3 regions of the Streptomyces sp. NPDC002884 genome follow, and region 2 is predicted to be linked to each of the others. Evidence: riboswitches for the same ligand, from Rfam matches in the RefSeq annotation. Region 2 holds a riboswitch; each other region holds the start of a gene.
What was found. Region 2 has a riboswitch for S-adenosylmethionine ahead of ABT070_RS00810 (aminotransferase class V-fold PLP-dependent enzyme). Riboswitches for the same ligand answer to the same signal wherever they lie in the genome.

Region 1 (3,266 bases), on a different contig from region 2:
GGTGGACGCCCTCTTGACGGAGGCCCGGGGCGGATCGACACTCGATCCGGGAATCCTAGTGAACGGGTAGGGAAACAATGGGGCGACAGGAGCCGATCACCGGCCGCGCGAGCCGCACGGCGGGGTCGTCGCCCCTTCTCACCTCCCGCCGTCACATCGACCTGAAGCGCGTCTGCAGCGCCATCAGGTTCCAGGACTGAGCCGGGCCCGTCCCCGCGCCGAACCGCACCGGCGGTGTCCCCTGGACGCGGCCGCACCCGGCACGAGCGGACGAGGTCCGCACCTCCCTCTTCGACGTCGCATCCGCCGCGCGCACGTCCCTCGTGCGTCCCGCCCCCGGGGAGAGTCATGTCCGTCACACCACTGGCCGCCCACCTGTCCGCCCGGCCCACCGCCGCCTTCCGGGGCCGGATCGGCCGGGACGCGCGCAGCGGCCACTACGCGGTGCCGCGCCGCTACCGCCTCCACCTGGCGGCGGCCGACCCCGACTGTCTGCGCATCGCCGTCACCCACAGCCTCCTCGGCCTGGACAAGGCCTGCCCCGTCACCTTCCTGCCCGCCGTCCCCGACTGCCCCGACGGAGGCCACTCGGCGCTGCGTCCGCTGTACGACGCCAGCGCGCACCGGTACACCGGACCCGCCCTCGCGCCGGTGCTCAGCGACGACTGGTCGGGGCGCATCGTCAGCAGCCACGGCCCCGACATCGCCCGCGACCTGGCCCGGCGGTTCGGCGGCGGCCGGCCCACCCTGTACCCGTGCGGCGCGGAGTCGCAGATCGAGGCCGTCGAGCGGATGTGCGCCCAGGGCATTGAGGAGGCGGCCCAGCGCGCCGGGGCGGCCGACACCGAGGAGGCGGAGCGCACCGCCGCCCTCGACACGCTGCTCACCACGCTCGGGGTGCTGGAGCGCGGGCTCGGCGCCCACGAGTACCTGATCAGCGATCAGATCACCGCCGCCGACGTCGAGTTGTGGGTCGCCCTGGTCCAACTCGACACCGTGCACCGCTACCACCTCGACGCGGCCGCCGTGCACCGCATCGCCGACCACCCCGCCCTGTGGGCCTACGCCCGCCGGCTGGCCGCTCACCCGGCCTTCGGCGCCCATCTCGACCTGGACGCCATCGCCCGCCGTCACCACGCCCGTTGCCAGGGCCTGGAGGCCGCCGGCGCCGCCGTCCAGATCCTGGACTGGGAGACCCACGCGGCGGACGGTTCGGCGGTCCGACCGCAGGTCAACCGGCCCTGACCCGGTCCATCCACCGGACCGCCGTTGACATTCGTTCGGGCAACTGTCTTACTTACGGCCCAGAACGGTCATGAGCGTCAGCGACAAGCCCTGGCTAGCTGACCGGCAACCCTCGCTCCGCGGTGGGGTGCCCCAGGTGACGACCGGACCGACGTTTCGGTAATGACGTATCGGTAAGCGCGATGGCCCCTCAGGGGCCGGAACAGTGATGGTGACGGACATGTACGCAGCTCATCGGACGGCGCCGCGTCGCCCCCGGGGCTGCGTACGGCCGTACCTCGACATCCTCGTCGCCAACCGCGCCGTCGACCTCCTGCGCGTGAACAGCGCACTGTGTACCGCACCGGGCCGTGCCCGCTGTCGGGGCTGAACGAACCCCTCGCACCGCAGCCCCGCCGCCGCGTTCCTGACGAACACCGCCCGAGCGGTGTGCCGTTGTCCGCCCCACCCCGGTCTCCTGTACGCATCCGTGCGCCATGCCCTGTTCGCGCCCCCGGAGCGGTCCCCACCGCCCCGCCGGGACGCGTCCGGCCACGCACGTCCGCCGTGACCCGGGGTGTCCGACTCCCGCCGGAGCCCCTCATGAGTGAACCCCCAGGCGCCGTGACCCTCGCCGAGGCCGCGCCCGCCATCGACGTCCCGTCCGAGAAACTGACCGCCCAGCGCGTCCAGCCGCTGCGCAGGCCCGGCCGCTGGATCGCCACCGCCGTGGTCCTGGTCCTGGTGGCGCAGTTCACGCACGGACTGATCTCCAACCCCTTCTACCAGTGGGACCGCTTCGGCTACTGGTTCCTGCGGCCGGTGATCCTCGACGGACTGCTGATCACCCTGGAAGTGGCCGCCTACAGCGCGGTCCTGGGCCTCCTCGGCGGCATCCTGCTCGCCCTCGCCCGGCTCTCGAAGAGCCCGGTGCTGCGCGCGGTCAGCTGGACCTACGTATGGGCGCTGCGCTCCATCCCGCTGATCGTGGTGCTGCTCTTCCTCTACAACTTCAGCGCCCTGTACCAGACCCTGAGCGTGGGGGTTCCCTTCGGTCCGGCGTTCTTCCGCTTCGACGAGTCCCGGCTGGCCACCGACATGGTGATCGCCGTCATCGGCCTCAGCCTCAACGAGGCGGCCTACGCCGCCGAAGTGGTCCGCGGCGGCATCCTCTCCGTCGACCAGGGCCAGCACGAGGCGGCCGCCGCGCTCGGCCTGCCCAAGCGCTACCAGTTCTGGAAGATCGTCTTCCCGCAGGCGCTGCGGTCGATCACGCCGAACTACGTCAACCAGCTGATCGGCCTGGTCAAGTCCACCTCGCTGGTCTTCTACGTGTCGCTGCTCGACCTGTTCGGCACCGCGCAGACCATGGGGGCCACCTACCCCGGCGACATCGTGCCGCTGCTGCTGGTCGTCACCGTCTGGTACCTGATCCTGACCAGCCTCGTCTCCGTCGTCCAGTTCTACGTCGAGCGGTACTACGCCCGGGGCGCCACGCGCTCCCTGCCGCCGACGCCGTTGCAGAAACTGCGGACCGGTCTCACCGACCTGCGGGGCCGCATCCGCCGGGAGGCCGCCGTATGACCACCGACACCGTGCAGAGCGCCGACACCGCCGGGATCGTGCCCGCCGCCGTCGAGGTGCACGACGTGCACAAGTGGTACGGCGCCCACCGGGTCCTGGACGGCGTGAGCCTCACCGTGCGGCCCGGCGAGGTCACCGTGATCCTCGGCCCGTCCGGCTCCGGCAAGTCCACCCTGCTGCGGGTCGTCAACCACCTGGAGAAGCCCGAGATCGGCTACGTCAGCGTCAACGGCGAGCTGATCGGCGTCCGCCGCAACGGCGACCGGCTGCGCGAACTGAGCGAACGGGCCATCCTGACCCAGCGCAGCCGGATCGGCTTCGTCTTCCAGAACTTCAACCTCTTCCCGCACCTGACCGTGCTGGACAACGTCGCCGCCGCGCCGGTCGCCACCGGGCGACTCGCCAAGTCCGCCGCCCTGGAACTGGCCCGCGAACTCCTCGACCGGGTGGGCCTCGCC
Region 2 (3,266 bases):
GCTCAGCCAGGAGCAGCTGCACACCCTCACGTCGCACGAGCAGTACGAGCCGGCCGCGATCGGCGCCGCTGTCGACGAGAACGGTGTCGAGCGCAAGGTGAAGAGCAAGGAGAAGCTGCGCGCCAAGATCAGCGGGGCGTACTTCGGTGAGGACCAGCAGATTCCGAAGCCCACCGTGGAGGAGTACAAGGAGATCACGAGCGGCCACGGCCACCACTGATCGCTGAGGCGTCGCCACGCCACAGGAAAGGGCCCCGTCCGGTCTTCGGACGGGGTCCTTTGCCGTGCCCACAGGCTGGATAGGGTGGGGTGGCGCCTTGTCACGAGGCGCACGACGGCATACGACGCACACGACGACACACGCAGGAGCGGCTATGAGCGCTGTGACCCCCGCTGGAGGCGACACCGCGGCGGGCCGTTCCTGGCCCGAGGTGCTGAACGGTCTGCTGTACGGCCGTGACCAAGACGCCGACGCCACGTTCTGGGCGCTCGACCGGATCATGCGCGGCGAGGCGACCGACGCGCAGATCGCCGGGTTCGTGGTGGCGCTGCGGGCCAAGGGCGAGACCGTCGCGGAGATCAACGGGCTCGTCCGGGCGATGTACGAGCACGCCAATCTGATCGAGGTGCCCGGCCCGACCGTCGACATCGTCGGCACGGGCGGCGACGGCGCGAAGACGGTCAACATCTCCACGATGTCGGCGATCGTCGTGGCCGGCTCGGGTGCCACGGTCGTCAAGCACGGCAACCGGGCCGCGTCCTCCGCGTCCGGCGCCTCGGACGTCCTGGAGAAGCTCGGCGTCAATCTGGAGCTGACCCCGCGGCGGGTGGCCGAGGTGGCCCAGGAGGCCGGGATCACCTTCTGCTTCGCGGTCAAGTTCCACCCGGCGCTGCGTCATGTGGGCGCAGCGCGCGGTCAGTTGGGCATCCGCACGGTGTTCAACGTGCTCGGCCCGCTGACCAACCCCGCCAAGGTGCGGGCCCAGGCGGTCGGGGTCGCCGACCCGCGCATGGCGCCGGTCGTGGCGGGCGTCTTCGCCGAGCGCGGCAACTCGTCCCTGGTCTTCCGGGGCGACGACGGCCTCGACGAGCTGACCACGACGGCCACGTCCCGCGTGTGGGTCGTCCGCGACGGCAAGGTCACCGAGGAGTCCTTCGACCCGCGTGACGTCGGGCTGGAGCTGGTCCCGGTCGAGGCCCTGCGGGGCGGGGACCCGTCGTACAACGCGGAGGTCGCCCGCCGGCTCCTGGAGGGCGAGGCGGGCCCGGTGCGCGAGGCCGTGCTGCTGAACTCGGCGGCGGCGCTCGTGGCGCTGGAGCCGGGCACCGGGACGCTGGCGGAGCAGCTGCGGGCCGGGATGGACAGGGCGGCGGAGTCGATCGACTCGGGCGCCGCCAAGCGGGCCCTGGAGCGCTGGGTGGCCGCCAGCAACGCGTAGCGCCGTCCCCGACGACCGTCCCGCGATCCGGACACGGGTTGCGGGACGGCGATCACTTCACGTACTTTCCTGTGTCAGGTCATGAGTGACAGTCATGAGGCCCCGGCCGACTGTCCGGCAACCCTCCGTCCGTGGCGGGGTGCCCCGGGTGAAGACCAGGCCGTAGGCAGCGAGGTCTACGGCAAGCGCGGACCCCTCGCACTCTTCTGAGTGAGTACCGCCAGGGGTCCTGGTCGTCGAGGGAGCCTTCCGTGAGCAAGCGAATGCGATAGGGCGTAGAGCCCCGCCTCCGCGTACCCCTTTCACTTTCCTCCGTGCTCGAGCCGTATCCGCTCGCACGGCGGTTCCCCCTTGCCTCTCACGGGAGTTCGCCATGTCTGTCCCCACCGCTGCCGCCGCCCGTACCGTTTGTGCACAGCTGCCCGTTCTCGGCCGGGATGTGACGGTCCCGCTCGTGACGGGCGGCGAGGTCAGCTACGCGGCGCTCGACTACGCGGCCAGCGCCCCCGCCCTCCAGCGGGTCTGGGACGACGTGGCGGCCTACGCCCCGTACTACGGCAGCGTCCACCGGGGCGCCGGCTACCTCTCGCAGCTGTCCACGGACCTCTTCGAGAACGCCCGCAGGACGGTGGCCGAGTTCCTGGACTGCCGTCCCGACGACCAGCTGGTCTTCACCCGCTCGACGACGGACTCCCTCAACCTGCTGGCGCGCGCCCTGCCCGCCGGCTGCCAGGTCTTCGTCTTCGAGACCGAGCACCACGCCTCGCTGCTGCCGTGGAAGGACGCCCGGGTCACCTACCTCAACGCCCCGCGCACCCCGCGCCAGGCCGTCGAGACGCTGGAGCGGGCCCTCGCCGGGCGTGACCCCTACGGTCCTGCCCTGGTCTGCGTCACCGGCGCCTCGAACGTCACCGGCGAGCTGTGGCCGGTACGCGAACTGGCGGCCGCCGCGCACGCGCACGGCGCCCGGATCGTCCTGGACGCGGCCCAGCTGGCCCCGCACCACCCGGTCTCCGTCCAGGAGCTCGACGTCGACTGGGTGGCCTTCTCCGGGCACAAGCTGTACGCGCCCTTCGGCGCCGGTGTGCTGGCCGGCCGCGCCGACTGGCTGGTGGCGGCCGACCCGTACCTCGCGGGCGGCGGCGCCAGCCGCAAGGTCACGCGGCGCGAGGACGGGGGAGTGGACGTGGAGTGGCACGAGAACGCCGCCCGCCACGAGGCCGGCTCCCCGAACGTGATCGGCGCCTACTCCATCGCCTCGGCGTGCAAGGCCCTCACCGAGGCGGGCTTCGACAGCCTGGTCGCCCGGGAGGAGTACCTGATCGCGAAGGTGCGGGACGGTCTGGCCGAGGTCCCGCAGGTGAAGGTGCTCTCCCTGTTCGGCGACGACGCCCCGCGGGTCGGAGTGATCTCCTTCGTCGTCGAGGGCTGGAACAGCTCCCACTTCGCCGCCGCCCTCTCCGCCGAGTACGGCATCGGGGTCCGCGACGGCCTCTTCTGCGCCCACCCGCTGGTCCGCACCCTGCTGGGCAGCGACCCCCAGACCCAGGGCGAGTGCGGCGCCCCGGAGGCGGCTCCCGGAGAGAAGTCCCTCAACGCGATCCGGGTGAGCTTCGGCGCGGGAACCCCGGACGAGCACGTGGAGCGCTTCGTGAACGCGGTGCGCGAGCTGGTCAGCGAGGGCGCGCAGTGGCAGTACCGGACGGAGGACGGCCGCTGCGTGCCCGCGGTCTGAGCGACGGTCCCGCCGGAGGCGGTGGTCAGGCGGTCAGGAGTCCAGCCCGATCGCGAACGCCGCCTCCAGGTCGTGCTGCGAGTAGGTACGGA
Region 3 (3,266 bases), on a different contig from region 2:
CGTCGGCGGTGACCACACCGGGCACGAAGGCCACGATCCGGGGCGCCGGGCGGCCCGCCGCCCGGGCCGCGGCGGTGACGGCCGGGACGATGTGCTCGGCCAGGGCGCGCGGGCCGGCCAGCAACGGCAGGATGCCGTCGGCGAGTTCACCGGAGGCGCGCAGGGCCTGCGGTGCCATGGCCGCGACCAGGAGCGGCACCGGCGGTTCGGCGCCCGGCACCGTCGCCGGCAGCGGGGTGGTCGCGGTGAGCAACTCGCCGTGGAAGTCGGAGGCCCCCGTCTCGACCAACTGACGCAGAGCGGTGAGGAACTCGCGGAGCCGGGCTATCGGGCGCTCGTAGGGGATGCCGAAGCCCGTCTCGGTGAGGTGCTTGGTGCCGAGCGCGAGTCCGAGGTGGTAGCGGCCGCCGGTGGCGGCCTGGGCGGTCCGGGCCTGACTGGCGACGAGCAGCGGATGGCGGCCGAAGACGGGGATCGCGGCGGTGCCGACCTGCAGTCCCGGCACCTCGCGGCCGACGATCGCGGCCAGCGAGGGCGAGTCGTACCCGAAGGTCTGCCCGAACCACGCGGAGCGCAGTCCGGCCGCGTGGGCCTCCCGCGCGAGCCGCACAGTGGGGTCGATCCGGTTCTGGAGCGAAAGCGCTACACCGATGGTCATACACCCGCCAACTGCCCTGCTCGTGAAGGGAATTCCTCACCGCACATGACAAGCTCATGGCGGCCTCGTAACAGCACCCTGTGACCCTTGGACCTGCATGTCCGTGTGTCCCACCCGGCCAGGGAGAACCCTTGACGGCGAGAGAATCGCCGATCTACGGTGAGCGCGAGCTACGAGTTCCGGTGATCAAGCCCTGGCTGGCCGGACGGCAACCCTCGACGCGGCGGGGTGCCCCAGGTGAAGGCTCGGCGGATTTCCCAGTTCTGCAAGTGCGTTTCCCTCGGCCGGTGAGCCGACGACACTCCCAGGAGGACGGCATGGCAAGTGGCCTCGTGCTGTGCTCCCGACGTCATGTGGATCTGCTGCTGGTCTGCAGCTGTCTCTGTAGGAACTGACCGAGCCGTCGGCACGGAACCCGCCGGCGCACCTCCGCGTTCCTTCACCCTTCACTTCCACGCGACCACGCACGCCGTCCGGCAGGTCCTGCCCGGCGCGGCTCCCTCGCGTACCGACCCATGCGGAAGCAGAGACCAGACATGGCACAGCACAGCACGGCCAGACCGCTCCGGTCCGGCCTCGGCGCCCTTTCCCTCGGCACGGCGTTCCTGGTGGCCCTGACCGGCTGCACCAGCACCAAGGACGGCGGTGACACGGCCTCCGCCGAGGCGCTCACGATCGGCACGACGGACCAGGTGACCAGCCTCGACCCGGCGGGCGCCTGGGACGCGGGCTCCGGCACCATCGAGAGCGAGGTCTACTCCACCCTGCTCAGCGTGAAGAACGGCTCGACGGATGCCTCCCCGGACCTGGCCACCGGGATCGAGCTGACGGGACCCAAGGAGTACACGGTCACCCTCAAGAAGGGTCTGAAGTTCGCCAACGGGCACCAACTGACCTCGTCCGACGTCAAGTTCAGCTTCGACCGCACGCTGAAGATCGCCGATCAGAACGGCCCGTCCTCGCTCCTGTACAACCTCGCCTCGGTCGCCGCCCCGACCCCGGCCACCGTCGTCTTCACCCTCAAGTCGGCCGACGACACGCTCTTCCCCCAGGTGTTGTCCACGGCGGCCGGCTACGTCGTCGACGAGCAGCTCTTCCCGGCCGGCAAGATCCTCGACGACAAGGCGATCGTCGAGGGCAAGCCCTGGAGCGGACCGTACGGGGTCACGAGCTACGACAAGAACTCGCTGGTCTCCTTCACCGCCAACAGCGCCTACGAGGGCCAGCAGGGCGCCCCGAAGACGAAGAACGTCCAGCTCAAGTACTACACCGACGCCAGCAATCTGAAGCTCGACGTCCAGCAGGGCGGCATCGACGCCGTCTACCGCACGCTCACCACCGCCGACCTGGACGACCTGGCCAAGAAGAAGGACATCAAGGTCCACACCGGCTCCGGCAACGGCATCCGGTACATCGTCTTCGACTTCCAGACGCAGCCGTACGGCACCAAGACCAAGGACGCCGACCGGGCGAAGGCGCTGGCCGTTCGGCAGGCGGTCGCCGACTCCGTCGACCGGGCCCAACTCGCCCAGCAGGTCTACAAGAACAGCTACCAGCCGCTGTACAGCTCCGTGCCCGACGGCCTCACCGGAGCCACGCCCTCCTTCAAGTCGCTCTACGGGGACAAGAAGGGCGGCCCCGACAAGGCGGCAGCCGCGGCGAAGCTGAAGGCGGCGAAGGTGAGCACCCCGGTCACCCTCAACCTCCAGTACAACAGCGACCACTACGGCTCCTCCTCGGCCGACGAGTACGCGCTGATCAAGACCCAGCTGGAGGCCACCGGCCTGTTCAAGGTGAACCTGCAGTCGACCGAGTGGACCCAGTACGGCAAGGACCGCATCAAGCACCTGTACCCGCTCTACCAGCTCGGCTGGTACGCCGACTACCTCGACGCCGACAACTATCTCTCGCCCTTCTACTCGGCCAACAGCTGGGTCGCCAACGGCTACGACGACCCCGCCGTACGTGAGCTGATCCAGAAGGAGGAGACCGAGACAGACGCGACCGCGCGGGCGGAACTGCTCAAGCAGGCACAGGACAAGGCCGCCGCACAGGTGCCCCTGCTGCCGCTGGTCCAGGGCTCCACGGCGATCGTCACGCGTACCGACGTCAGCGGGGTGCCGGACGAGCTGACCAGCGCGTACACCTTCCGTTGGGCCGGGCTCTCGAAGAAGTGAGCGCCCTGACCCAGGACGCCCCCGGCGCCGTCACCACCCCGGTCGACGGCGCCGGCGGGTACGGACTCGCCCGCTATCTGGTGATCCGTTTCCTCCTCATCATCCCCACCGTGCTGATCCTGGTCAGCCTGGTCTTCTTCCTGACGCGCGCGACCGGCGACCCGATCAGCGCCGCCTTCGGCGACCGGCTCACCCCGGACCAGCTCCAGGCGAAGCTGCACCAGGCGGGCTACGACCGGCCGTTGCTCACCCAGTACCTGGAATACCTGAAGTCCCTCGCGACCGGCGACTTCGGACACACCGTCACCGACAACCAGCCGGTCACCCACGTGCTGGGCACCTATGGCGCAGCCACCCTCGAACTCGCCTCCTACGCCCTGCTCGTGGCCCTGCTCGTGGGCGTCCCGCTGGGCATGGTGGCGGCCTCCTAC

Region 1: linked by a shared signal. The riboswitch ahead of ABT070_RS09765 (amino acid ABC transporter permease) and the one ahead of ABT070_RS00810 (aminotransferase class V-fold PLP-dependent enzyme) in region 2 are both predicted to bind S-adenosylmethionine.
Region 3: linked by a shared signal. The riboswitch ahead of ABT070_RS28335 (ABC transporter substrate-binding protein) and the one ahead of ABT070_RS00810 (aminotransferase class V-fold PLP-dependent enzyme) in region 2 are both predicted to bind S-adenosylmethionine.

What each region holds. Positions count from the first base shown of each region.
Region 1 covers NZ_JBEOVB010000003.1:539,258-542,523, reverse strand. The annotation lists gene ABT070_RS09770 (glutathione S-transferase C-terminal domain-containing protein) at 349-1,245, shown strand; SAM riboswitch class IV at 1,312-1,431, shown strand; gene ABT070_RS09765 (amino acid ABC transporter permease) at 1,828-2,808, shown strand; gene ABT070_RS09760 (amino acid ABC transporter ATP-binding protein) at 2,805-3,266, shown strand, end outside.
Region 2 covers NZ_JBEOVB010000001.1:175,024-178,289, reverse strand. The annotation lists gene qcrB (cytochrome bc1 complex cytochrome b subunit) at 1-220, shown strand, start outside; gene trpD (anthranilate phosphoribosyltransferase) at 375-1,439, shown strand; SAM riboswitch class IV at 1,517-1,633, shown strand; gene ABT070_RS00810 (aminotransferase class V-fold PLP-dependent enzyme) at 1,813-3,174, shown strand; gene ABT070_RS00805 (Lrp/AsnC family transcriptional regulator) at 3,208-3,266, opposite strand, start outside.
Region 3 covers NZ_JBEOVB010000016.1:111,284-114,549, forward strand. The annotation lists gene ABT070_RS28330 (TIGR03564 family F420-dependent LLM class oxidoreductase) at 1-658, opposite strand, end outside; SAM riboswitch class IV at 827-936, shown strand; gene ABT070_RS28335 (ABC transporter substrate-binding protein) at 1,195-2,835, shown strand; gene ABT070_RS28340 (ABC transporter permease) at 2,832-3,266, shown strand, end outside.